Alkalilimnicola ehrlichii MLHE-1: one gene and its partner. Each later gene encodes a partner of the first gene's protein in a complex. Links are inferred from orthologs where the notes say so. Each region holds a gene or a part of one and is shown on either strand. Other genes may lie near its edges. The genes, in order: arsC and trxA.

Evidence for each region.
Region 2: the proteins of arsC (region 1) and trxA are in contact, whole or in part, in an NMR structure (PDB 2IPA), measured with the Bacillus subtilis proteins. The link is inferred for Alkalilimnicola ehrlichii MLHE-1 from one-to-one orthologs.

Annotation. Positions count from the first base shown.
Region 1 is NC_008340.1:3,071,137-3,088,129, reverse strand. Bases 8,764-11,608 are described here. They hold arsC (arsenate reductase (thioredoxin)), read left to right. Parts: upstream 8,764-9,897; coding sequence 9,898-10,320; downstream 10,321-11,608. Other genes in these bases: arsA (arsenical pump-driving ATPase), read left to right, coding at 10,881-11,608; arsD (arsenite efflux transporter metallochaperone ArsD), read left to right, coding at 10,395-10,772; MLG_RS13720 (metalloregulator ArsR/SmtB family transcription factor), read left to right, coding at 9,535-9,879; MLG_RS13725 (NADPH-dependent FMN reductase), read right to left, coding at 8,764-9,411. In the rest of the region: MLG_RS13775 (LapD/MoxY N-terminal periplasmic domain-containing protein), read right to left, coding at 1-711; MLG_RS13770 (response regulator), read right to left, coding at 715-1,359; lpxD (UDP-3-O-(3-hydroxymyristoyl)glucosamine N-acyltransferase), read left to right, coding at 1,650-2,708; MLG_RS13760 (universal stress protein), read right to left, coding at 2,797-3,651; MLG_RS13755 (SulP family inorganic anion transporter), read right to left, coding at 3,689-5,182; MLG_RS13740 (hypothetical protein), read left to right, coding at 6,428-6,802; MLG_RS13735 (ABC transporter permease), read right to left, coding at 6,903-7,667; MLG_RS13730 (daunorubicin resistance protein DrrA family ABC transporter ATP-binding protein), read right to left, coding at 7,664-8,632; more of MLG_RS13725, read right to left, coding at 8,740-8,763; more of arsA, read left to right, coding at 11,609-12,596; arsB (ACR3 family arsenite efflux transporter), read left to right, coding at 12,593-13,708; MLG_RS13695 (CC/Se motif family (seleno)protein), read left to right, coding at 13,705-14,025; MLG_RS13690 (universal stress protein), read left to right, coding at 14,056-14,895; MLG_RS13685 (thiolase family protein), read left to right, coding at 15,031-16,215; MLG_RS13680 (hypothetical protein), read right to left, coding at 16,289-16,891. UniProt on the Bacillus subtilis protein: Catalyzes the reduction of arsenate [As(V)] to arsenite [As(III)]. In vitro, can dephosphorylate para-nitrophenyl phosphate (pNPP).
Region 2 is NC_008340.1:413,204-422,561, reverse strand. The notes cover bases 6,376-9,358. They hold trxA (thioredoxin TrxA), read left to right. Parts: upstream 6,376-7,695; coding sequence 7,696-8,022; downstream 8,023-9,358. Other genes in these bases: rho (transcription termination factor Rho), read left to right, coding at 8,163-9,358; yrfG (GMP/IMP nucleotidase), read left to right, coding at 6,828-7,514; nudE (ADP compounds hydrolase NudE), read right to left, coding at 6,376-6,735. In the rest of the region: ribBA (bifunctional 3,4-dihydroxy-2-butanone-4-phosphate synthase/GTP cyclohydrolase II), read right to left, coding at 1-629; MLG_RS01910 (riboflavin synthase), read right to left, coding at 630-1,295; bifunctional diaminohydroxyphosphoribosylaminopyrimidine deaminase/5-amino-6-(5-phosphoribosylamino)uracil reductase RibD, read right to left, coding at 1,327-2,436; transcriptional regulator NrdR, read right to left, coding at 2,447-2,899; glyA (serine hydroxymethyltransferase), read right to left, coding at 2,912-4,171; MLG_RS01890 (hypothetical protein), read left to right, coding at 4,444-5,295; MLG_RS01885 (thymidylate synthase), read left to right, coding at 5,374-6,168; more of nudE, read right to left, coding at 6,181-6,375. UniProt on the Bacillus subtilis protein: Participates in various redox reactions through the reversible oxidation of its active center dithiol to a disulfide and catalyzes dithiol-disulfide exchange reactions.

The DNA of each region.
Region 1 (16,993 bases):
CAGTCGACGGTTCAGTCGCTGGATGCGCTGGTGGCTGGTCGCCAACGAATCGGCCATGCTGTTGAAATGGCGGGAGACCCGGTCGAATTCGTGGACACGGAATCGTGGCAGTCGCGATTCCAGGCGACCTCGTTGGAGTGCGTCCAGGCCCTTGAGGATGTGGCCCAACGGGCGCAGTGCCCGTCCCAGCAGCCAGTACATCAGGGCGTTGGCGGCCACTGCGAAGGTGAGCAGCAACAGCAGCAGGGTGCGGGTGCTGCCCCACGCCTCGGTGATCTCGTCCGCCGGCTCGGCCCGGATGATCACGCCCCCCAGGTCTGGCCGGCCCAGCGAGACCTCCCGATAAAGTACCTGCATCTCAGGCGTGACGAGCCGAATGAACCAGTCCGGCGCGCCGGCGGTGCGTGCCGGCGGCATGGCAGCGCGGGCGGCGGCCCGGTTATCGCCGTGCCAGGCCGTGATTTCGATATGCCGGTGCCCCCCGAGCTGAGTCAGCCCGCTGATCATCGCGTCGCGGACCTCGGACCGGTTCAGCTTTTCGCCCATCGCCTCAATGGAGGCTTGGAGCAACTCAGCGGTGAGGCTGGTGGCCGAGTGCAGCTCGGCCCTGACGTCGTGGCGGGCTGCATTCACCACCAGGAAGACCCCGGCCAGCAGGAAGGCAGCGGTGAGCAGGGTGATGAGCAGGCTGAGGCGCAGGCGCAGGGGCACGGTTCAAGCCTTGATCACACCGGCGCGGATCGCCAGCCGGGTCATCTCCGCGACGTTGTTCAGCGCCAGCTTCTCACGAATGCCGCTGCCGTAGTTGGCCACGGTCTTGTAGCTGATGTTCAGCAGCCGGGCGATCTCGGCGGAGCCACACCCTTCGGCCAGCAGTCGGAAGATCTCAAACTCCCGCGCCGAGAGCGATTGCAGGCCGGCGGTGTCGGCATCGCCGTGCCGACACCGCACATCCGGCCCCAGGTAGTGTCCGCCCGCAGCGATCCGCTGGACCGCTTCCACCAGCACCTCGGGGGCGCTGGACTTGGTGATGTAGCCGGCGGCACCGCCCGATAGGGCTTGTTCGGCAAACACGGGTTCCTCATGCATGCTGAAGATCAGCACTCTGATCTCCGGTGCCCGGCGTTGCAGCCGCGCGAGGGTCTCAAGGCCGCTAATGCCCGGCAGTGAGATGTCCATGACCACAACGTCGAAGCGCTCCCGTGCGCACGCCCGGTAGGCCGACTCACCGCTGTCCGCCTCGGTGACCTGCCAGCAGCGACTGGCCTGCTCCAGGAGTCGGCGATACCCGGCGCGCACCACGGCGTGGTCGTCCACTAGGAGCAGTGTCAGCGGGCCGGGGGGTTGTCGTTGGGTCATGGCGATGGTCCTGCGTTGGCTCTTCCGGCCTATCCGGATGCAAGATCGTGACCAGCCAGGGCCGAGGCCGAGATGGGCCATGCGGGGCGGCCTCCGCGCCATATGACGGGCAATAACCATGACGGCGAGTCGCGAAATAACCGTGACAGTTGTGCAGCCGGGCCCTGGCTCAGCGCCTTGCTACGGCGCAGCAAGCCCCGGCCCCCGGCTCGGTGATACCCTATTGCGGCGTGGCAGCCCCGTCCGGTCGCCATGGCGGCAGTGTTGTTGAATCAGGTGGGAGCGGGTAGATGACAGAGACGGTAACGGTAAGCGAGTTGGCGGAAGGGCTGGGTGCTGAGCTGGTGGGGAAGCCCACAAGGGTCATCCGTCGGGTCGCCACATTGTGCGATGCCGGTCCGGACGCCATCGGCTTTTGCAGCAACGCGAACTACTTGGAGGATCTGCGTGCCACCGGTGCCGGCGCGGTCATTGTCCGCGCGGAACATGTCGCGGAATGTCCCACCACCGCATTGGTGGTGGATGATCCCTACTACGCTTACGCCGCGGTCGCCACGCGTTTGCATCCGGCGGAACGGCCACCTGCCGGCGTGCATCCCACGGCCGTCGTGGCGGAGGGCGTGACCTTGGGTGAGGCTGTCTCTGTCGGCCCGCACGCGGTGGTGGAAGCGGGGGCTCGTCTCGGCGCACGTACGATCGTGGGGCCGGGCTGCCACGTGGGGACCGGGGTGGAGATCGGTGAGGACAGCCACCTGATGGGCCGGGTTACGGTCGCGGATCGCTGTGTGGTGGGGTGCCGGGTCATCCTGCATCCGGGGGTGGTGGTGGGTGCCGACGGCTTCGGTTTCGCCAAGGGGCCGGGTAAGGCGGGCTGGCGCAAGGTGCCCCAACTCGGGCGTGTGATCCTGGGCGATGACGTGGACTTAGGCGCCAACACCACGGTGGATCGTGGTGCGATCGACGACACGGTCCTTGAAGAGGGGGTGAAGCTGGATAACCAGGTGCACATTGGCCACAACGTGCGTGTTGGGGCGCGCACCATTATCGCCGGCAATACCGTGGTGGCTGGCAGTACCACCATCGGCTGTGACTGCATGATCGGGGGTTCCTCGGCCATCACCGGCCATATCAGCATTGCTGATGGCGTTATTCTGATGGGCATGACCGGGGTTACGGGTTCGATCAAGCAGCCCGGTGCTTACGCCTCCCCGCTGCCGGCGAAGCCGGTGCGGGAGTGGCGCCGCAACAGCGTCCGCTTTACCCAACTGGACGACCTGTTTCGCCGGGTGAAAAGGCTGGAGGCCGCGCAATCAACGGGTGAAGGTGATGGCGGTGACGACGGCGATTAACGGTTGTTCCGGCGCCTGCCACTGCGATGAAGCACGCGTTAAACGGGCCCGGGTGCCACTTATTTTATGACACCCGGGGTTACCGGGCTCAGCGCAGTATCAACAGCGGGATCGGCGAGCGCATGATCATGTGGGTGGTGGTGCTGCCCACGAAGAACTGGCGCAGCCGCGAGTGGCCGTAAGCACCCATCGCCATTAGGTGGATGTCGTTGGCCTCGCGATAGTCACAGACCACCTCGTTCACCTCGCCCGATTTCACCGCCGTGGTCACCTGGAAGCCCTCTTTCTGCAGCCGGGCCCGGGGCGCCTCCAGTTTCTCGCGGTTGGCGTCGGTCTCCGCACCCACCATCAGGATATGGGCCTCCAGCCCGTCCAGCAGGCTGCTTCGGGCCAGTCGGTCCACCACCTTGTCGGCCGTGGGGCTGCCGTCATAGGCGATCAGGAAGCGCTCCGGGGTGCGGAATTGCAGCGGCACCACCAGCATGGGCTTGTGCAGGGTGCGGATGATGTTCTCCAGGTGGCTGCCGATATGCCGGGTGACCACGTCGCCATCCTTGCCCTGCTTGCCCAGCACCAGCAGGCGCATGTCCTCCTCCAAAGCGGCCAACGCCTCGGTGATGTCCCCGTTGCGCAGCAGACGGCCCGGGTTTTCCACCCCGGCCGCCTCGACCCGCGCGATGGCGTCGGCCAGCACCGCCTTGCCCTGCTCCCGGGCCAGCTTGCCGCGCTTCTCCTCCAACTCCACCAACTCCTGGAGCAGTTCTTCCCGGTTGCCCAGGCTCAGGTTGCCGCTGTAGTCGGGCTCGCGTTCCCCGTGGGGATTGCGGATGACATGCAGCAGGGTCAGCGGGGCGCCCAGGCGCTGGCAGGCCCAGGCGGCGTGGTCACAGACGGACTCGGACGAGCGCGAGCCGTCCACACAGGCGAATACCTTTTCAGTCATGGCGTTGTCGCTCCTTGGTCGGTGTGTGGCTCGCGGTTCAATGGCCCATCAGCCGGTCAATGGCGTCCGGCTTGTCGTGCACGGCATGGCGGTCGACGATGGTGGCCGTGGCCTCGTTCATGCCCACGATCTCTACCTCGGTGCCCTCACGGCGGAAGTTGATGACCACCCGGTCCAGCGCCGCCACGGAACTGATATCCCAGAAGTGGGCGCGGGTGAGATCAATGGTCACCTTATCCAGATCCTCGCCGAAATCAAAGGTGTTCATGAACTTTTCGGTGGAGGCGAAGAAGACCTGGCCCACGACGCGGTAGGTGCGCTGCAGGGTCTGGTCGTCCGGGTGCTCGTCCACGTCGGAGCTGACGTGCATGAACTGGCTGACCTTGTTGGCGAAGAACAGCCCCGCCAACAGCACCCCGGTGAGCACCCCGATGGCCAGGTTGTGGGTGATGACCGTGACCGCCACGGTGCTGACCATGACGATGTTGGTGCTCATGGGGTTTTTGCGCAGGTCGCGGATGGAGCCCCAGCTGAAGGTGCCGATGGCCACCATGATCATCACCGCCACCAGCGCCGCCATGGGGATCATCTTGAGCAGGGGCGAGAGGAAGACCACCAGCACGATCAGCACCAGCCCGGCCACCAGGGAGGACAGCCGGCCGCGACCGCCCGATTTCACGTTGATGATGGACTGCCCGATCATGGCGCAGCCGGCCATGCCGCCGAAGCTGCCGGCCACCAGGTTGGAGATGCCTTGGCCGCGGCACTCGCGGTTGCGGTCGGTCTTGCTGTCGGTCAGGTCGTCCACGATGCTCTGGGTCATCATGGACTCCAGTAGCCCGACCACTGTCAGTGCCAGCGAGTAGGGCAGAATGATCCAGAGGGTCTCCAGGTTGAGCGGCACGTCCGGCCACAGGAACACCGGCAGGGTATCGGGCAAGTCGCCCATATCCCCCACCGTGGGCACGTTCATGCCCAGCGCCCAGGCCAGCAGGGTAAGCACCACAATGGTGACCAGCGGCGAGGGGATGGCACGGGTGAGGTAGGGCAGCAGGTAGATAATGGCCAGCCCGCCGGCCACCATGGGGTAGACCAGCCAGGGCACGTCCACCAACTCCGGGATCTGCGCCATGAAGATCAGGATGGCCAGGGCGTTGACGAAGCCGGTCATCACCGAGTTGGAGATAAAGCGCATCACCCGGCCGACCTGCAGGTAGCCGGCGATGACCTGCAGCACGCCAGTGAGTAGCGTGGCGGCCAGCAGGTACTCCAGGCCGTGGTCCGCCACCAGGGTGATCATCAGCAGCGCCATGGCGGCGGTGGCCGCAGAGATCATCCCCGGCCGCGCGCCGGTGAAAGCGATGACCACCGCGATACAGAAGGAGGCGTACAGCCCCACCTGCGGGTCCACGCCGGCGATGATGGAGAAGGCAATGGCCTCGGGAATCAGCGCCAGGGCCACGATGATGCCGGCCAGCACATCCCCGCGGATGTTGCCGAACCACTCTTGTTTCAGTCTCTTCCAGTTCATGAGCGCTTCCGTGTGAATGATCGCGGGCCGGTGCGGGATGGGTGCTGACGGCGCCGCCACGCGCCCCTGAGCAGGCGCTGGACAAGCGCGGCATTACCGCGCACCGGTGATGGTGATCTTTGGGGTGGCGGCACATGACGCTACCCGGTGAGGAGTAAGGGCCATGCCGCCGCAGCGAGGCGGAAGAGAGCGAGTTGTCCGCTAGGGCGGACTGACGTGTTCCATGGGGATGGGCATGCTCTACAAGGTCGTTCGCTGCAAGAAGGCGCGATACCCTATAAGAAAACGTGCAGAAAGTGAAGGGTGAGGTATCGCCGGGAAGGGCGCGAGGGCAGGCACTCCGTTACTCCGAGGCGGCAGAGCCGCCATGCCCGGGTGGTCCTCGCTGTGCAGAAACTGCCAGGTGATCTGGCCCGGGTGGAACACGGTTAGTTCCGTCCATTCCAGTTCCGCGTCCGCCAGATCGCCGTCCACGTAACCGCCCTCGGCGCGGATGGTGCCGCGGCTGCCGCTCGGCTCCTGCAGGAAACGCTGTCGCTGTCCACCTCCGAGGTCAGGGTGCGCATGCCCTCGTGGACCGTCTTCCAGCCGCCGTAGCGGCCGAAACCGTCTACCGATCCGTCGTCCAGAAGTATGGAGATGCGGTCTTCGTAAAGGCCGCTGGGGGCGGGCATGGGACCGCCGGACCCATAGCGCACCCATTCGCCGCCGTCGTAGCGCCAGTACTGGTGATGCCAGTTGGGTTGGTCGGTCTGGAAGATATAATGAATCTGGCTTTTTTCGTCATTGTAAGCTGCCGCCACCTGCAGCGTGCCATGGTTGCTCTGGGGTACTCCTTGGGTGGTTCCATGGTGAAAGTTATTGGTTATTAATGCTCGCCGTGGCGGTAGGCGCCAAGGGTGTCGGCGGGTTCCGCCAATCCGGCCGGGCCTTGACAGCAGCAGGGCGGCGGGCGAGAATTCGCCGCTCAAGTGGCTACGTAGCTCAGCTGGTCAGAGCATCGCACTCATAATGCGAGGGTCGGTGGTTCGAGTCCACCCGTAGCCACCAGTATTTTCAAGTAGTTACCCTCCTTTCAGCGCCGCCCCTATCTCCCCGCGACAAGTTTGTTGTCCCCATGCAGCACTTTGCGACGCAAGGACAGCGGCGAGCATTCAGCAGTCGGGCCGTCGCCTAGTTGCTCCCAGCTATACTCTGACCTGTTGACGGAGCCCGCACACCGGTTACTGCCCCGGGGGGTCGCCCATGGACCAGGACAGCCAGAAGCACGCCATCGATTCCCTCCGGGACTGGAGCAAGTGGCTTATCGGAGTGGATTTTGCCGCTGCGACCGGCTGCGTAGTCGTGTTGCAGAGCGCCGATCCCGGCGGTGTTGCGCGGTTGCTGCTAGTGCTGGCCATCAGCGCCTTCGCGTTATCGGTGCTCTGCGCCATCGTTCTGACCCGGGTGCTGGCTTCCGTTGTCGAACGCCTGCCGCTGACCGGGGGCGATGGGCGGCCCGTGAGTATTGCCGCCTACCGGCTGGGTGGCGGACTGCTTACCGTCGGCGGGCTCGCGTCGGCGCAGATTGTCCTGATGGCGCTGGGTGGCGGGTTACTGATCGGCTGGATCGTCGTATAGCGGCCGGCGGGCGACCCCCGGATCACCGCGCTGCGGGAGGGGGCCTTGGTGCCCATTCGACCCGAGTTGCCTCTTGCCCCGGCGTTCATCGGCGCCGCTGTCAGCCACGCGCCAGGCGACGGTTGAGGGCGTAGACGGATAGCGGCGCGAACACCAGCGCGATGCCCAGGGCCCAGAGCAGGGACCACGACGCCGGGGCGGCGGCCGGACCGCCGTTCATCAATGCGCGTGCGGCGTCTGCGAGCAGGGATACGGGGTTGGCGTACACGAAGCCCTGCAGCCACTCGGGCATGGTCTCCACCGGTACGAAGGCGGAGCTGACGAAGGTCACCGGGAACAGCGCCGTGAAGCCGAACAACTGCACGTGCTCTGGGTCCCGCGCCATCACGCCCACCAGCACCATCACCCAGGAGAAGGCGACGGCGAAGACCAGCACCAGCAGGATCATGCCCAGCAGGTGCACCACGGAGGTGGCCAGACGGAATCCGAGCAGGTAGCCCACGACCAGCAGCAGCGCGATGCAAAGCGCCTGCTTGACCACGTCCGCGAGGATGCGGCCGGCCAGCGGCGCCCAACGCGGGATCGGCAGGGCGCGGAAGCGGTCAAACACGCCCTTGGTCAGGTCGGTGTTCAGTCCATGGCCCACATAGACCGTGACGAACAGCATGTTCATCACGATTACCCCCGGCAGCACGAATGCCAGGTAGTCGTCCGGCGAGCCGGCGATCGCCCCGCCGAAGACGTACAGAAACAGCACCAGGAAGAGGATCGGCTGGATGCTGTAGTCACCCAGCTCCCAGGGGTTGCGCCGCACCTGCACCAGGCTGCGCCAGGCCAGCGTGAGTGTCTGCTGCAGACCGCTCATGGAGCGTCCTCCGCTGCATTTTCATTGGGCCCGGATTGGCCGCTGTGGCCGGTCAGGGCGAGGAAGACGTCGTCCAGGCTCGCCCCGCGCAGGCCCAGCTCGGCGACCTCGATGCCCGCCTGGTCCAGGGCCCGCAACACCGCCGGCAGCAGCCCCGGGTCCTGCACCGGTGCACTGATCTGTTCGCCGTCCACCTGCGCCTGCGCGCCCGTGACCGCGGTCACCCGTTCCGCGGTGCGTGGGGCCAGGGCCGGGTCGGAAACGGTCACGTAGAGGGTGCGCGCACCGACCCGCGACTTGAGCTGGGCGGAGGTGCCTTCGGCGATCACCCGGCCCTGGTCCAGCACCACGATGAGGTCGGCGAGGGCATCCGCCTCCTCGAGATACTGGGTGGTCAGCAGCACGGTGGTCCCGCCGGCCTGTAGCTGGCGGATGCGCTGCCACAGGTCGCGCCGTGCCCGCGGGTCCAGCCCCGTGGAGGGCTCGTCCAGGAACAGGATGCGGGGACGTCCGACCAGGCTGGCGGCCAGGTCCAGGCGTCGGCGCATGCCGCCCGAATAGGTCTGGGCGGGTCGCCGGGCGGCCTCTTCCAGGGAGAAATCCGCGAGCAGCGCATCCGCACGCGCCTTCGCCTCCGCGCGTTTCAGTCCCAGCAGGCGGCCGACCAGGATCAGGTTCTCGCGACCGGTCAGCTTCTCGTCCACCGACGCATACTGGCCGGTCAGCCCGATGATCTCGCGCACCCGGGCGGGCTCGCGGACGACGTCGAAGCCGCCGACCCACGCCTGTCCCGCCGTGGGGGCCAACAGCGTGGCCAGGGTCCGGACAATGGTGGTCTTGCCGGCGCCGTTCGGTCCCAGCAGGCCCAGCACCTGGCCGGTCGGCACGCTCAGGCTCACACCATCCAGTGCGCGGGTGCCGCCAAAGTCTCGCACCAACCCTTCTACCTTGATCGCGTGGCTCATTTTCACTCCGTTGGCAGGCCTCCCTGTCCTTTCAAGCGACTGCGTTCTGCACTGCACGGGGAGGGCCCAGACCCGCATCCAGGCAGGTCTGACCGTCAATCCCCGCGTCACTCCGGCGGTTTCGGCGCGTTCCGTTGCGATGGGTCGCGCTGGAACGCTTGAGCCCGGTCGAACGGGTCAGCCTGCTGCCGGTGCGCCCGCGCGGCGGCCGCCCACCAGTTCAGTTGTTGCAGCGTTCTGCCCATGTAGCCCGTCCATTCCTCGTCGTCGGCCCCTTCTAGAAATGAGCCGTCCTCGGCCAGCACCGTCTGCGCCTTGGGGATGTGGATCATTGCGGAGACCGGGAGACAGCCCAACTCGGAGAGAAATGTCCGCATCGCCACCGCGGCCCGGGCCCCGCCCCATTGTCCGGCGGAGTAGGTGACGATCGCGCTGGGTTTGTAGGAGAAGAGCGAACTCCCGAAATGGTTCAGCAGGTGGGCGAGTACCGGGCTCATGGAGTGATTGTATTCCGGACTGACCATGACATAGCTGTCGGCCGCCTCGATCTGTTCCGCGAGGGCGCGGAGCTGATCCGGGGCCTGCTGGCTCGCATAGGCGAAGTGCGGCTTGAACACGGCACCGAATGTCAGGTCCAGCGGGTCGACCAGCTCTACCTGATGGTCCGGAAGCCATTCATTGAAGTAGGCCAGGCAGGCCCTGGCGACCCGCAGACCCAGCCGGGGCGGCCTGGGTGGGGTGCTCTGACGGGACGTGCCGACAAAGATCAGTGTTTTCATAGGGGCTCCGTTACTGGCAGGGTCAAGCTCACCAGGGTATTTTGGCATCGTGGCCTGGATGGTGAAGCGCCCCATGAAGGGGGTGCCATCCGCTTGACCAGATATATGGAGATGCGTATATTCATGCCCATGAGCATAGCCCCTGAAAAACTGTTCCGCCTCCTGTCGGATTCCACCCGGCTGCGCAGCGTGCTGCTACTGCGCGCGGAGGGCCGGTTGTGCGTCTGTGAGCTGACCCATGCGCTGGAGGTCTCCCAGCCCAAGATCTCGCGCCATCTGGCGCAATTGCGCGATGCCGGGCTGGTGACCGATGAGCGGCGGGGACAGTGGGTCCATTATCGGTTGGCGGATGGCCTGCCGGACTGGGTGCGTCGGGTTATCGAGGCCGTCGGCGAGGGCACCGGCGTGCCTTGGAAGGCGGCGCAACAGCGTCTCGGCGGGATGCCCAACCGGCCATCGCTTTCATGACAAACTTCGAGGTCAACCATGCCCGAGCGTAAGACCCTGCTGTTTCTCTGTACCGGCAACTCCTGTCGTTCGCAAATGGCCGAGGGCTATGCCCGCGCGATGGCAGACGACGACCTGGAGGTGCTGTCCGCCGGCATCGAGGCCCACGGCAAGAATCCGCGCGCCATCGCGGTCATGGCCGAAGACGGCGTGGATATCGCCGAGCAGGCCTCCACGCGCCTGACCGACGAGATGCTGGCCCGGGCCGACGTGCTGGTGACCGTCTGCGGGCATGCCGACGAGCACTGCCCGGTGGTGCCCGTGGGTATCGAGAAGCACCACTGGCCATTGCCCGATCCGGCGAAGGCCCGGGGCACCGAGGATGAGATCATGGCGGAGTTCCGGACGGTGCGGGATGACATCAAGCGCCGTGTTGCTGATCTGGTGGCCGCGCTGAAGTGAACCGCCCGGAGCGGGCGTCGTCAGGCGCGCGTCGCGGTTCGCGTTTTATCCATTCGTAGCAGAGGTGTTTTGACATGACCGAACTGACTGTTTTCGACCCGCCGCAGTGCTGTTCCACGGGTGTCTGTGGCCCGAGTGTCGATCCCAAGCTCTCGAAGCTGGCCGCCGACCTGGACTGGGTGAAAAAACAGGGGGTGTCCGTCATCCGCTACAACCTCTCGCAACAACCCGGCGCCTTCGTCGAGAACGCGACCGTTAAGGACATCCTCCAGCGCCGGGGCGAGGACGCCCTGCCGGTCTTCCTGGTGGACGGCGAGGTGATGAGCCAGGGCAGCTACCCGGATCGCCAGGCGCTGGCCGCCTGGGTTGGCATCAAGGCCGAATCGGCTGACACCGAGTCCGCTGGCGGCTGTGGTGGCAACGATCAGTCACCGGGCTCCGGCTGCTGTTGACAGCATGACAGCCCCTGATGGAAGCCGGCGTGCATTCGACCGCTAAAGGCACCTCTGGGCCCATCGGTTCAACCATCCGCCATCAACCATCAACGTCAAAGGCAGGCCATGCAATTTCTGGAAAACGCCACGCGCAATCTCTTTTTCACCGGAAAGGGCGGTGTCGGTAAGACCTCCCTCGCCTGCGCCACGGCGCTGGCCCTAGCGGAGCGGGGCAAGCGTGTCCTGCTGGTCTCCACCGACCCGGCCTCCAACATCGACGAGGTGCTGGAGACCGACCTGACCGGTACTCCGCGCCCGGTCAATGGCGTGGACAACCTCCATGCACTCAACATCGATCCGGAAAAGGCTGCCGAGGAGTACCGCGAGCGCGTCGTCGGTCCTTACCGTGGTCAGCTCCCGGACGCCATCGTGCGGAGCATGGAAGAGCAGCTTTCTGGTGCCTGCACCGTCGAGATCGCCGCCTTCGACGCCTTCGCCGGCCTGCTGGGCGACCCCCGCGCCGCCGAGGGCTACGACCACCTGGTGTTCGACACCGCCCCCACCGGTCACACCCTGCGGCTGCTCTCCCTGCCCAGCGCTTGGAGCGGGTACATCGAGACCAACACCTCCGGCACCTCCTGCCTGGGCCCGCTGGAAGGGCTGTCCGCCCAGAAGGACGTCTATGCCGGCGCGGTGGAGGCGCTGGCGGAGGCCGACCGCACCACCCTGGTGCTGGTCAGCCGGCCGGAGGGGGCCGCGCTGGACGAGGCCGCCCGCACCAGCGAAGAACTGCGCGACCTCGGTGTGAAAAACCAGCATCTGGTGGTCAACGGCGTCTTTCGCGCCACCGACGCCGACGACCCGGTGGCCCGGGCCCTGGAGGCGCGGGGCCAGCGCGCCCTCGAGGCCATGCCCGCCGGGCTGGCGGAGCTGCCGCGCAGCGAGCGGCCACTGCGGGCGCACGCGCCCATGGGCCTGGACGGCCTGCGCATCCTGCTGGGCGAGCAGGCCCCCGACATTCCCGAACAGCCGGCGGAGGACGCACCCGAGGGCGAGTCCTTCGAGCAACTCATTGACAGCCTGGAGCGCGACGGCCGCGGTGCGGTCATGACCCTGGGCAAGGGCGGGGTGGGCAAGACTACCCTGGCGGCCCGGATCGCCGTGGCGCTCGCCTCCCGCGGGCACAGTGTTCACCTGACCACCACCGACCCGGCGGCCCACGTGGCCGCTGCCGTGGGCGGCGAGCTGCCCACCGGGCTGACGGTCGGCCGGGTGGACCCCAAGGCCGAGACCGAGCGCTACCGCGAGCACGTCATGGCCACCGCCGGCGCCGACATGGACGAGGAGGGGCGCAAGCTGCTGGAGGAGGACCTGCGTTCGCCCTGTACCGAGGAGATCGCCGTCTTCCAGGCCTTCGCCCGTACCGTGGCCCGGGCCGAGGACGAGATCGTGGTGCTGGACACCGCCCCCACCGGCCACACCATCCTGCTGCTGGATGCCGCCCAGGCCTATCACCGCGAGCTGGGCCGGCAGAGCCAGGAGGTGGCGCCGGAGGTGGAGCAGTTGCTGCCCCGGCTGCGTGACCCCCACTACACCCACATGTTGATCTGCACCCTGCCGGAGGCCACGCCCGTGCACGAGGCGGCAGCTCTGCAGGCGGACCTGCGCCGGGCGGAGATCGAGCCGGCGGCCTGGATTGTCAACCAGTCGCTGACCCCGCTGGCGGTGACCGACCCGGTGCTGCGCGCCCGCCAGGCGCAGGAGGCCCGCTGGCTGCGCGAGATCGTGAGCGAACATCACAGCCGACTGATTATTGAACCCTGGAGCGAAGACTACTCATGAGTGATTCGCAGCCGACCGCCGCCAATGACACCCCCTCCACCAAGGAGGGTATGGGCTTGTTCGAGCGCTACCTCACCCTTTGGGTGGCGCTGGGCATGATCGCCGGCGTGCTGCTGGGGCAGTTTCTGCCGGTGGTGCCGGATACCCTTGCACGCTTCGAGTACGCCCAGGTCTCCATCCCCGTCGCCATCCTGATCTGGGCCATGATCTACCCGATGATGGTGCAGATCGACTTCGGTGCCATCCTCGGTGTGCGCCGGCAGCCCAAGGGGCTGGTGATCACCACCACTGTGAACTGGCTGATCAAGCCTTTCACCATGTTCGCCATCGCCTGGTTCTTCCTGATGGTGGTCTTCCAGCCCTTCATCCCGGAGGACCTGGCCCGGGAGTACCTGGCCGGGGCCATCCTGCTGGGCGCGGCCCCCTGCACCGCCATGGTCTTCGTCTGGAGCTACCTCACCCGGGGCGATGCCGCCTACACCCTGGTGCAGGTCTCGGTGAACGACCTGATCATGCTGTTCGCCTTTGCCCCCATCGTGGTGCTGCTGCTGGGCATCTCTGACATCCAGGTGCCGTGGGATACCGTGGCGTTGTCGGTGTTCCTGTACATCGTCATCCCGCTGGCTGCCGGCTACCTGACCCGCGTGATGCTCATCAAACACAAGGGCGTGGAGTGGTTCGACAACGTCTTCATGAAGCGCCTGGCGCCGGTGACGCCCATCGGGCTGATCCTCACCCTGATCCTGCTGTTCGCCTTCCAAGGCGAGGTGATCCTGAACAACCCGCTGCACATTCTGTTGATCGCGATCCCGCTGATCATCCAGACCTTCCTGATCTTCTTCATTGCCTATCGTTGGGCGAAGGCGTGGAAGGTGCAGCACTCGGTGGCGGCACCCGGGGCCATGATTGGCGCCAGCAACTTCTTCGAGCTGGCCGTGGCCGCGGCCATCGCCCTGTTCGGCCTGCAATCGGGGGCGGCGCTGGCCACCGTGGTGGGCGTGCTGGTGGAGGTACCGCTGATGCTGGCGCTGGTCCGCATCGCCAATAAAACCAAGCACTGGTTCCCGGAAGAGACGCAGCCGGGGCTGGCCCCCGCCTCGGGCAAGGCATGACCCCGGTCATCCTGACCCCGGCGGCGCGGGCATGGGTGCTGGCCCAGGGGGGCGTACTGACTGTGCGTGCCGCCCCCCAACATGGCTGCTGCGGCGGCCACGCAGCCGTGCCCCGGGCCGAGGTCCGGGTGCCGGAGGCCCGCGAGGACTACCAGGCCCTGTCGCTGGAGGGCGTCACCGTCTACCTGGCCCGGGCGCTCTCCGAAGGCCCCTACCGGGTGGATGTGGAAGGGTTCTGGCGCTGGAAACGCCTGGTGGTGGAGGGCGCCGTCAGCCCCTGGCGCCCCGCGGGGCACACGAAAACCGAAGGGCAATGATTCTGGCGATTCAGCCAACGGAGAAAGGACATGCTGAAGCATATACTGGCCGCCATCGACTTCTCACCGGCCTGGTCGCAACTGGAGGCCCAACTGGCCCGCCTGCCGGCGCTGGGCTGCCGGCGCGTGACCCTGGCCTACGTGATGGCCGAGGGGTATACCCAGGCCCCGGAGCTGGGTCATCGGGCCTATTACGAGGAAAAGCTGGCCGAGGCGGCGAAGGCACTGAAACAGGCCACCGGGCTGGACGTGGACTGGACGATCCGGGTCGGCGCCGTGGCCCAGGAGCTGATCGCCGCCGCCGAGGCCTGCCAGGCGGGCACCATCCTGGCCGGCAGCCAGGGGCACGGTTTTGTCCACGAACTGCTCCTTGGCAATACGGTGCTGAACCTTGCGCGTCTGGCCGACCGGCCTCTGTTGCTGGTGCCGATCAATGGCGAGGCGTCCCTGCCTTCGGGCGGTATCTGCCGGCCGCTACTGGCCACCGATGGCTCCGAGGCGGCCTCCGGCGCCGAGGCGGCCTTTCTCAAGCTGCTGCCCCATTGTGGTCGGGGGGTCGTGGTCTCCGTCGGCCGGTGGGATGATCGCAAGGATGAGGATGGCGAACGGGTACGGATCGAGCAGCATATCCGGGGCCTTCTCGATCAAGCAGGCGCGGACACCTTCCAGACGGTATTGGTAGGGCGTGGCAAGCCCAGCCAGGTGATCAGCCAGGTGGCCAGGGAACAGCAGGCGGACTTGGTGGTGCTCGGGCGGCGCGGCCACAACCCGTTAACTGAACTCCTGCTGGGGAGCACCGCCGAGGCGGTCTGCCGTAATAGCCACCAGCTCGTGCTCTTGGTGCCGGCGCGTCCCACTTCCGCGAGCTGACCAGGCTTGGTAAACGGTTTGAGGGCCGGTGGTAAGCGCTTCCCGGAACCGCGGATTTACGTCGTTTCGGGCGCGCTGGCGGTATCGTGCGATTACCCTATTCTTGTGCGGTTTTCACTAGCGAGGTAAATGGCTATGACTCAGCGCGAGGTTGTGCTCTGCGCCCCCGTCCGTACCGCGATCGGCACCTACGGGGGCACGCTCAAGAACACGCCTGCCACAGAGCTCGGGGCCTGTGCCGTGCGGAGCGTCCTCTCCCGGACCGGTTTGGCGCCGGAAAAAGTCCAGTCCGTGGTGATGGGCAACGTTATCCAGGCCGGCAACCGGATGAATCCGGCCCGGCAGGTGGGCATACACGCAGGTCTCCCGGTGGAGGTGCCGGCACTCACGGTGAACCGCGTCTGCGGCTCCGGGGCTCAGGCCATCGCCAGTGCCGCCATGGAGATCTGGAGCGGCATGACGGACTGTGCCATCGCCGGGGGCATGGAGAACATGGACATGGCGCCCTATCTGATGCCGCAGGGTCGCTGGGGTGCCCGGATGGGCGACGCGAAGCTGTTCGACAGCATGCTGACGGACGGATTGAATGATGCGTTCAGCGGCAAGCATTCCGGTTGGCACACCGAGGATCTGGTCAGTCGCTACGGTGTCTCCCGGGAGGATCAGGATCGCTGGGCGGCCCGCTCGCAACAGCGGTTTTCCGAGGCCCAGGCGGCGGGTCGTTTCGACGGGGAAATCACCCCCGTGGAGGTCAATGCCCGCAAGGGCGTTGTACCGTTCGAGCGGGATGAGCACAACCGGGGTGATGTAACCGCCGAATCGCTCGCGCGCATGAAACCGGCCTTCCGCGAAGGGGGGACTATCACGGCCGGCAACGCCCCCGGCCTCAACAGCGGAGCGGCCGCGATGGTGGTCGCTGATCGGGCCTGGGCCGAGGCCGCGGGCGTCGTGCCGATGGCCCGGTTGGTGGCCTTTGGCGTCGGCGCGGTGGAGCCGGGTTATTTCGGCATCGGCCCGGTGCCTGCGGTCAGACAGGCCCTGGATCGGGCCGGCTGGGCGATTGGGGACGTGGATCGGGTGGAGATTAACGAGGCCTTTGCCGCCATTGCCCTGGCCTGCCTGCGAGAGCTGGGGCTCAGCGAGGATGTGGTTAATGTCGAGGGGGGCGCCATCGCCCATGGACACCCCATTGGCGCCACCGGTGCGGTACTCACGACCCGACTCCTGCACGCCATGCATCGTGATGGGGGGCATCGCGGCATCGTGACCTTGTGTATTGGCGGAGGTCAGGGGATCGCCCTGGCATTGGAGAGGCTCTGAGGCCGCCGTGGCGGGGCTGGCGCCCCGCCTGCGGTAAGTCGGTAAGTCGGGTCGGTATCGGGGGCAATGCGCGTCAGTAACCCAGGCCACCCATGATATCTTCAAGATCCGTCGGATTGTCGGCAACCTGCTGACGTGCATGCTCAGGTAGCAGTAGGGTTGCGTCAGCGGTTTCTGCCCGGATGATCCGGGCCTCCGGGCCGCGAACCCTGACGGTCCAGGTTACCGGCAGTGGGTCTTGCGTTGCGTCCGTCACCAGTTCGCCCGAGGCATCGAACTCAGTGTCCCTCTCGGTTGGCGTGATGGACTCAATGTGAAAATCGGTGATCGCCAGCGATTCCAGGTAGTCCTGTATGGCCGATGGGAACACCTCCAGGAAGTCGTTGCGCAGTGCCCTGTCAATCTTGAACCAGTCGTCGCCGAAGATCTGCATGGCGGCCACGCGATAGTTGATCGCTTCCGTCAGAGCTCGGGCGTAGCCCTCGCTGGTGCCGTCGGCAGCCTCGTAGATCGTCAGGAATAAGGACTCAACCGGCGCGATGGAGGCCTCCCCGTTGTCCCCTGGTGCGAAGAAGCCGTCGAAGGGGTCGGCGTGGAGCGCGGGTGACGTCAAGGCCGCCGTGCCGATGAAAGCGCTGATCGCGGCTGCCTTGAGGGTTGGGTTTCTGCGGTGCATGTTGCTCGTCTCCTAATATTGTGCGCGTATCCTGATATCACTATGTTGGCATATCCGATTGCACAGATAAAGGGGCCCGTGCCGACCCATTCAGATCGGACG
Region 2 (9,358 bases), 2.7 Mb from region 1 along the record:
CCCACCCGTTCCACCGAGCGCTCGTTGCGGACGCGGTAGGCGATCAGGTCGGCGACCGTGCCGATCTTCAGGTTGTGCTCGCGGGCGAAGGCCATCAGGTCGTCGCGCCGGGCCATGGTGCCGTCCTCTTTGAGGATCTCGACGATCACCGCCGAGGGCTCGAAACCGGCCAGGCGGGCCAGGTCGCAGCCGGCCTCGGTGTGCCCGGCGCGGGTGAGCACGCCGCCGGGCTGGGCCATGAGCGGGAAGATGTGCCCCGGTTGGACCAGGTCCTCGGGCTTTGCGTGCGGCGCCACCGCGGCCTGCACGGTGCGCGCCCGGTCCGCGGCGGAGATGCCGGTGGTCACGCCGGTGGCGGCCTCGATGGAGACGGTGAAGTTGGTGGACTGGGCCTGCTCGGTGTCCTGGACCATGAGCGGCAGCCGGAGCTGCTCGCAGCGCTCGCGGGTGAGGGTCAGGCAGATGAGACCGCGGCCGTAGCGGGCCATGAAGTTGATGTCGTCGGGCCGGACCATGCTGGCCGCCATGACCAGGTCGCCCTCGTTCTCCCGGTCCTCGTCGTCCAGGATGACCGCCATGCGCCCTTCGCGCAGGTCCTCGATGATCTCGTCGATGCTGTTGAACGCCATTCACTTGCTCCCCGGCACCCGGCCAAAGCCGTGCGCCTCCAGGAATTCTCGGGTCACGCCCTGACCACCCGTGCCGCCGGCCGTCAGCAGGCGCTCCAGGTAGCGGGCGATGATATCCACCTCGAGGTTCACCCGGCTGCCCGGGCGCAATTGCCCCAGACGGGTGACCTCCAGGGTGTGGGGCACCAGGTTGACCTCAAACTCGGCGCCGTCCACCCCGTTCACCGTGAGGCTTACACCGTCCACGGTGATCGAGCCCTTGGCGGCGATGTAGCGGGCCAGCCCCTCGGGGGCGCGGAAGCGCCAGACCTCGCTGCGCCCGGCGGGGCGGCGCGAGACCACCTCGCCCAGGCCGTCCACGTGGCCGCTGACCAGATGGCCGCCCAGCGGGGTCTGCAGGGTGAGGGCCAGCTCCAGGTTGAGCGCATCGCCCTCGCCCAGGTCACCCAGGCTGGTGAGCCGCAGGGTCTCCACCGAGACATCGGCGGCGAAGGCATCGGCCGTCAGCTCCACGGCGGTGAGACAGACGCCGTTGACGGCGATGCTGTCGCCCAGCCGCACGCCGGTCAGGTCCAAATCGCCGGCGGCGATCCACAACCGCATGTCCTCGCCCCGGGGGTCCCGGCGCTGGATACGGCCCACTGCTTGTACGATCCCGGTGAACACGACACCCCTCCCACAACAACCCGCGAGTCTATCAGGTCCCGCTCCCCAGCCGCAGCGTCAACCGCAGATCCGGCCCCACCAAGCGGCAGTCCTGCACCCGGAGGGGCTGGCGCTGGCTCATCGTCTCCAGCCCCGGCCAGTGCAGCAGCGGCCGCGCCGCGTCGCCCATCAGGTGGGGCGCCAGGTAGAGCAGCCATTCATCCACCAGACCGGCGCGGCTCAAGGCCCCGCCCAGGGTCGGCCCGGCCTCCACCAGCACCTCATTGCACCCCTGACCGCCCAGCCAGTCCAGGGCCGCGCCCAGGTCCAGGCGCCCGTCCGCCAGCGGCAGCGCCACGCAGTGGGCGCCGGCGTCGGTCAGCCGCCGGATCTGTCCGGCGGCCACGTCCGGGCCGTGGAACAGGGTCGCGCCCTCGCCGCGGAGCAGGACCGCGTCCGCGGGGGTCCGCAGGTCGCGGTCGAGCACGCAGCGGCGCGGCTGGCGCGGCGCCTCGATGCCGGCATCGCGGACATCCAGGCGCGGGTCGTCCGCCAGCACGGTGCCGATGCCGGTGAGCATGGCGTCGCTGCGCGCCCGCCAGCGGTGGACGTCGGCCCGGGCCTGGGGCGAGGTGATCCAGCGGCTCTCGCCGGAGGCCATGGCGGTCCGCCCGTCGAGACTGGCCGCCGATTTCAGCCGCAGCCAGGGCCGCCCGGTGCGCATCCGCTGGGTGAAGCCGGGGTTCAGCGCCGCCGCCTGCTCGGCCATCAAGCCGGTGGCCACCTCCAGCCCGGCGGCGCGCAAGCGGCGCAGCCCGCGGCCGGCCACCTGCGGGTTGGGGTCGGTCATGGCCGCCACCACCCGGACCACGCCGGCCGCCAGCAGGGCCTCGCTGCAGGGCGGGGTGCGGCCGTGGTGGCTGCACGGCTCCAGGGTGACGTAGGCGGTGGCGCCGCTGGCCTGCTCGCCGGCCCGGTGCAGGGCCATGGCCTCCGCGTGGGGCTCGCCCGCCCGCTCATGCCAGCCCTCGCCGACGATAAGCCCGTCGCGCACCAGCACGCAGCCGACGGCGGGGTTGGGATGGGGCGGCTGCTGCGGGCGGCGGGCCAGGCGCAGGGCCCGGCCCATGAAGAGGTTGTCGGCGGGGGAGAAACCGGACATGGCGGGCGCGCTACCGCTTCTCCAGCCCTTCGATGACCTCCCGGAAGGCGGACACGTCCTCGAAGCTGCGGTAGACGGAGGCGAAACGCACGTAGGCCACCTGGTCGAGCTCGCGCAGCTCCTCCATGACCCACTCGCCGAGCTGCGAGGCCGACACCTCGCGCTCGCCGGTGGCGCGCAGGCGCTGACGGATGCGGAACAGCGCCGCCTCCACCGCCTCGGTGGCCACCGGCCGCTTTTCCAGCGCCCGCAGCATGCCCTGGCGCAGCTTGCCCTCGTCCCAGGGCTCGCGGGTGCCATCCCGCTTGACGATGCGCGGCAGCGCCAGCTCGGCGGTCTCGTAGGTGGTGAAGCGCTCGCCGCAGCGGTTGCACTCGCGGCGGCGGCGCACCTGCTCGCCCTCACTGGCCAGGCGGGAGTCGATCACCCGGGTGTCCTCGAACTGGCAGTAAGGGCAACGCATCACGTAAAGGCCTCAGCCCTGTTGGTAGACCGGCAGGCGGCGGCAGACCTGGGTGACCTGCTCGCGCACCCGCGCAATCACGTCCTCGTTCTCGATGTCATCCAGCACGTCGGCCATCCAACCAGCCAGCTCGCGGCACTCCTCTTCCTTGAAGCCGCGGGTGGTGATCGCCGGGGTGCCAATGCGCAGGCCGGAGGTGACAAAGGGCGACTGCGGATCGTTGGGCACGGTGTTCTTGTTGACCGTGATGTGCGCCTTGCCCAGGGCGGCGTCGGCGGCCTTGCCGGTCAGCCCCTTGTCCACCAGGTCGATCAGGAACAGGTGATTGTCGGTGCCGCCCGAGACCACCTTGTAGCCGCGCTCGATCAGCCCCTGGGCCATCGCCCGGGCGTTTGCGACCACCTGCTGCTGATAGGCCTTGAACTCCGGCTCCAGGGCCTCTTTGAAGGCCACGGCCTTGCCGGCGATGGCGTGCATCAGCGGCCCGCCCTGGGTGCCGGGGAAGACCAGCGAGTTGAGCTTTTTCTCCACCTCGGCGTTGGCCCGGGCCAGGATCAGGCCACCGCGCGGGCCGCGCAGGGTCTTGTGGGTGGTGGTGGTGGTGACATCGGCGATCTGCACCGGGCTCGGGTAGACACCGGCGGCGACCAGGCCCGCCACGTGGGCCATATCCACCAGCAGGTAGGCGCCCACCGAATCGGCGATGTCGCGCAGGCGCTGCCAGTCCACCACCCGGGAGTAGGCGGAGAAGCCGCCGATAATCATCTTCGGCTGGTGCTCCTTGGCCAGGCGCTCGAGCTGGGCGTAGTCCAGCTCGCCGGTGTCGGGGCAGACGCCGTACTGCACGGCGTTGAACAGCCGCCCGGAGAAGTTCACCTTGGCGCCGTGGGTCAGGTGCCCGCCGTGGTCCAGGCTCATGCCCAGGATGGTGTCGCCGGGCTGGAGCAGCGCCAGATAGACGGCCGCGTTGGCCTGGGAGCCGGAGTGCGGCTGCACATTGGCGTAGTCGGCGCCAAAGAGCTGCTTGGCCCGCTCGATGGCCAGGCGCTCGGCCTCGTCCACATGCTCGCAGCCCCCGTAATAGCGCTTGCCCGGGTAGCCCTCGGCATACTTGTTGGTGAGTACGCTGCCCTGGGCCTCGAGCACCCGGGGGCTGGCGTAGTTCTCGGAGGCGATCAGCTCGATGTGATCCTCCTGCCGACGGCGCTCGGCCTCCATGGCCTCGGAGAGTTCCGGGTCAAAGCTGGCGATGGTCATATCACGGGAGAACATTGAGGCTCCTGCACTGCACGAGACTGACGTGGTTGTCGGGTAGGCTTGGGACGGACGGGCTCCGGCCTCGCCCAGGATAGACCCGCCATGATAACCGATGCGGTGGATCGATGCATCGCCTCCCCGCCCTTTCCGGCCTGCCGCTGGAGTGGCGCAGCCAGGCACGATAGTATAAAAGGACTAGAGATGGGCCGACTGCGCCGCCGGGTGCCTGTGGCTCCGGGCGGCGACCCCCCGGTGTGGTCCGCCGCCCCCTTCAGGCTGAGGCTGATATGCAGAGCGCGAAATCGGGCGACCCGAACCCCACGCATCAGCAGGAGATAAACCGGCTCCGGCGCGAGCTGCAGGAGGCGCGCGCCCGGCTGGCGGAGGACGCCGCCTATTACCGGGCCGAGCTCGAGGCCAGCCGCCAGCGTATCGAGAACCGCCACCTGCGCTCACAGGCCAGCGAGGTGGCCAAGCGCCGGCGCGCCGAGGAGAGCCTGGCCCATCTGCGTGGCGAGCTGAAACGCACCAAGGCGGAACTCACCCAGCTGCGGGAGCAGCATGAGGAACTCACCCAGAAGCTGCTGGATCAGGAGGAGGCCCTGCAGGGCCGGGCCGGCGTCGACCCCGAGCGGGTGCACGAGGCCAGCCGCGCCGCCTGGGCCAACACGGAGCAGGAGCTGCACCGGATCCGCACGGAGAACGAGCGCCTGCGCAAGGCGCTGAGCCGGGAGCGCACCCTGCGGCGCCAGCTCGAGGCCACCCTCAGCCGCATCCACGCGGCGGGGCGACACCAGCGGCGCGAGCCCCTGCGCGGCGCCCCACAACCGGCCGGCTCCATCGGCACCAGCCGGGCGGGCCGCGGACAATACCAGGAGCTTTCGGCCCGGGGCATCCAGAGCGTCTATCAGGCCTACCTTCGCCCCACCGGGGCGCAGGAGGAGTATCGCCGGCCTTCCGACCCCGGCGGCTTCAGCGAGCAGATGCCGCGGCTACGCCGCGCCCAGGACGAGAGCATCTGGCAGCAGCAGCGGGTGCCGCTGCCGGTGGACGATATCGACGAAAGCTTCCTGGAACTGCCCTCCGACCGCTCCATCCAGGCCACGGACGAAGACACCGAGTCGGATCCCAAGGCATAATCCCGGTGGGCACCCGCTGCCGCCGCCCCCACTGGTGCGGCGGCGGGCACTCTCTGAACCCCGGACCTCACGGAGCTTATGCAAGCCTACCTGGACCTCATGGCGCACGTGCGCCACCACGGCACCCCCAAGAGCGATCGCACCGGTACCGGCACCCTGTCGGTGTTTGGCCATCAGATGCGCTTCGATCTCAGCCGCGGCTTCCCGGTGGTCACCACCAAGAAGTTGCACCTGCGCTCGATCATCCACGAGCTGCTCTGGTTTCTCAGCGGCGATAGCAACATCGCCTACCTCAAGGCCAATGGCGTCAGCATCTGGGACGAGTGGGCGGATGAGAACGGCGACCTGGGGCCGATCTACGGGGTGCAGTGGCGCTCCTGGCCCACCCCCGATGGCCGGCGGGTGGATCAGCTGGCCCAGGTGCTGCGGGACCTGCGCGAGCACCCGGACTCCCGGCGCCACCTGGTCTCGGCCTGGAATGTGGGTGAACTGCCCAATATGGCGCTGCCCCCCTGCCATACCCTGTTCCAGTTCTATGTCGCCGAGGGCCGGCTCTCCTGTCAGCTCTACCAGCGCAGCGCGGACATCTTCCTGGGGCTGCCCTTCAACATCGCCAGCTACGCCCTGCTGACCCATATGGTGGCCCAGGTCTGCGACCTGAAACCGGGGGAGTTCATCTGGACCGGCGGCGACTGCCACCTCTACACCAACCACCTGGAACAGGCGGACCGGCAGCTGCAGCGCGAGCCGCTGCCCCTGCCGCGATTGCGCCTGAACCCGGAGGTCCGGGACCTGTTCGCCTTCCGTTACGAGGACATCGCCCTGGAGGGTTATCAGCACCACCCGCCGATCAAGGCGCCGGTGGCGGTCTGAAGCGCTGGCCGGTTACCGGGCCTCGCGGGCCCGCAGGTGGTCGCGGGCCAGGTAGAGGGCGGCGAGGCTGCGCGCTTCGCTGAAGTCCTCCTGGGCCAGTAAGCCCTCCAGGTCGTCCAGCGCCCAGGGCACCACCTGGATAGGCTCCGGTTCGTCGCCGGGCAGACGGGAGGGGTAGAGATCCTGCGCCAGGATCACCTCGGTGCGGTGGGCGAGGTAGCCGGGCGCCAGGCTCAGCGAGCGCAGCCACTCGAGCCGCCGGGCGGCCACGCCCACCTCCTCCTGCAGTTCACGGTTGGCGGCATCCAGCAGCGGCTCGTCCTTCTCCACCCGCCCCTTGGGCAGGCCCAGCTCGTAACGCCCGGTGCCGGCCGCGTATTCCCGGATCAACTGCGCCCGCCCCTGGCCGTCCACGGCCACGATCAGCACCGCACCGTGGGAGGTCCCGCCCAGACGTTCGTACTCCACCTCGGCACCGTTACTGAAACGCAGCCCCACCGCCTCGACGCGGAAGAGCCGCGAACGGGCCACCGTGCGGCGATGCAGGATCTCGGGGTACTTGCTCATGGGGCGCGGCACTCTCAATCCGGTAACCAGGTTTCGATTGTACACGCCCGCCGCGCATACCCCAGTACCGCCCCGGGTGGTAGAATCCAGCCATGGCAACCACCGCGCCCACCATCGATTGGTCCCGCACCGACACCGTCCTGCTGGACATGGACGGCACGCTGCTCGATCTGCGCTTCGACAACCTCTTCTGGAAACACCACCTGCCCCACCGGCTGGCGACCCTGAAGGGCCTGGAGCCGGCTCAGGCCGAGCAGGAGGTGTTCCCGCGGATGGCACGGCTTCAGGGGCGGATCGAGTGGTACTGCCTGGATTACTGGAGCCGGGAGCTGGCGGTGGATATGATGGCGCTGAAACGGGAGATCGCCCACCTGATTGACTGGCGCCCCTACGCCCGGGACTTTCTCCAGGCCCTGGGCCGCAGTGGCAAGCGCCGGGTCCTGGTGACCAATGCCCACCCGGATGTGTTGCGACTGAAGATGGCGCACACGGGCCTGGCCGCCCACCTGGACGCGGCGGTGAGCGCCCATGAGCTGGAGCGGCCCAAGGAGGAGGACGGCTTCTGGCACCGGCTGCAACAGCGCGCGCCCTTCCGGCCCGGGCGCAGTGTGCTGATTGACGATAACCTGGCCGCATTGGCCAGCGCCCGGCGCTATGGCATCGCCACGGTACTGGGCATCCGCCAGCCGGACAGCGGGTCCGCGCCGCTCATGGCCGCCGACGTGCCGCTGCTGGGCTGCTTCCGCCAGGTGCTGCCGCCGGCCCAGGTCACTGGATAAACGCGACATTACGCCATTTGACACGCCAACCCGCGCCCGCTATCGTTAGCGCAAAATAGGTAGGCTCATACCTGCAGCCAGCGTCATCCCGGGTACCTGCTCAGCCAATAAGCGAGTACTATCCCCTTAAATCCCCTAAGCGCATCATTTTACGCCGAACAGCCAATCGGGAGGCTTTATCGTGAGCGGACAGATCGTGCACGCCACCGATCAGAATTTCGAAGACGAAGTGATCAAGGCCGGCGAGCCGGTACTCGTGGACTACTGGGCCGACTGGTGCGGTCCGTGCAAGATGATCACCCCGATCCTGGACGAGGTCGCCTCCGAATACGCGGGCAAGCTCAAGGTGGTCAAGCTGAACATCGACGAGAACCCGGAAACCCCGCCGAAGTACGGCATCCGTGGTATCCCCACGCTGATGCTGTTCAAGAACGGCGGTGTGGAGGCCACCAAGGTGGGTGCCCTGTCCAAGTCGCAGCTGACGGCTTTTATCGACAGCAACCTGTAAGCCCCCAAAGCCTTTAGCCGGGGCGCCCCTGCGGCGCCCCGCCTCCCCAGCTCAAACAGCACCTGTATCCAGACTCCCAGTCGCAAAGGCACCGCCCGGTGCGCTTTGCCCGACCCCGCCATGATCCGAAAGCAGACACCATGAACCTGACGGAACTAAAACAGAAACCCGCCGCTGAACTGATGAAACTGGCCCAGGAACTGGGCGTGGAGGGGACGGCCCGCTCGCGCAAGCAGGACGTCATCTTTTCCATACTCAAGTCGCAGGCCAAAGGTGGCGAACCCATCTACGGCGATGGCGTGTTGGAGATCCTGCAGGATGGCTTCGGCTTTCTGAGGTCTGCCGACAGTTCATACATGGCGGGGCCGGACGATATCTACGTCTCGCCGAGCCAGATCCGGCGCTTCGCGCTGCGCACCGGCGACACCATCGCGGGCAAGATCCGCCCGCCCAAGGATGGTGAGCGCTACTTCGCGCTGCTCAAGGTCAATGAGATCAACTTCGAGCCGCCGGAGAACGCCAAGCACAAGGTGCTGTTCGAGAACCTCACGCCGCTGCACGCCACCGAGCGTATGCGCATGGAGCGCGGCAACGGCTCCACGGAAGATCTCACCGCGCGGATCATCGACCTGATCGCCCCCATCGGTAAGGGCCAGCGCGGCCTGCTGGTTTCGCCGCCCAAGGCGGGTAAGACGATGCTGCTGCAGCACATCGCGCAGAGCATCACCGCCAACCACCCCGAGACCTATCTGATCGTGCTGCTGATCGACGAGCGCCCGGAGGAGGTCACGGAGATGCAGCGCTCGGTGCGCGGCGAGGTGGTCTCCTCGACCTTCGACGAGCCGGCCAGCCGCCACGTGCAGGTGGCGGAGATGGTGATCGAGAAGGCCAAGCGGCTGGTGGAGCACAAGAAGGATGTGGTGATCCTGCTGGATTCCATCACCCGTCTGGCCCGGGCCTATAACACGGTGGTGCCTTCGTCGGGCAAGGTGCTGACCGGCGGTGTGGACGCCAATGCCCTGCACCGGCCGAAGCGTTTCTTCGGTGCGGCGCGCAATGTGGAGGAAGGCGGCAGTCTGTCGATCATCGCCACGTCGCTGGTGGACACCGGCTCGCGGATGGATGAGGTGATTTACGAGGAGTTCAAGGGCACCGGCAATATGGAGCTGCACTTGGACCGGCGCATCTCCGAGAAGCGGATCTACCCGGCGGTGAACATCAACCGTTCGGGCACCCGCCGCGAGGAGTTGCTGATGAAGCCGGACGAGTTGCAGAAGGTGTGGATCCTGCGCAAGCTGCTGCACCCGATGGACGACCTGGCCGCCATCGAGTTCCT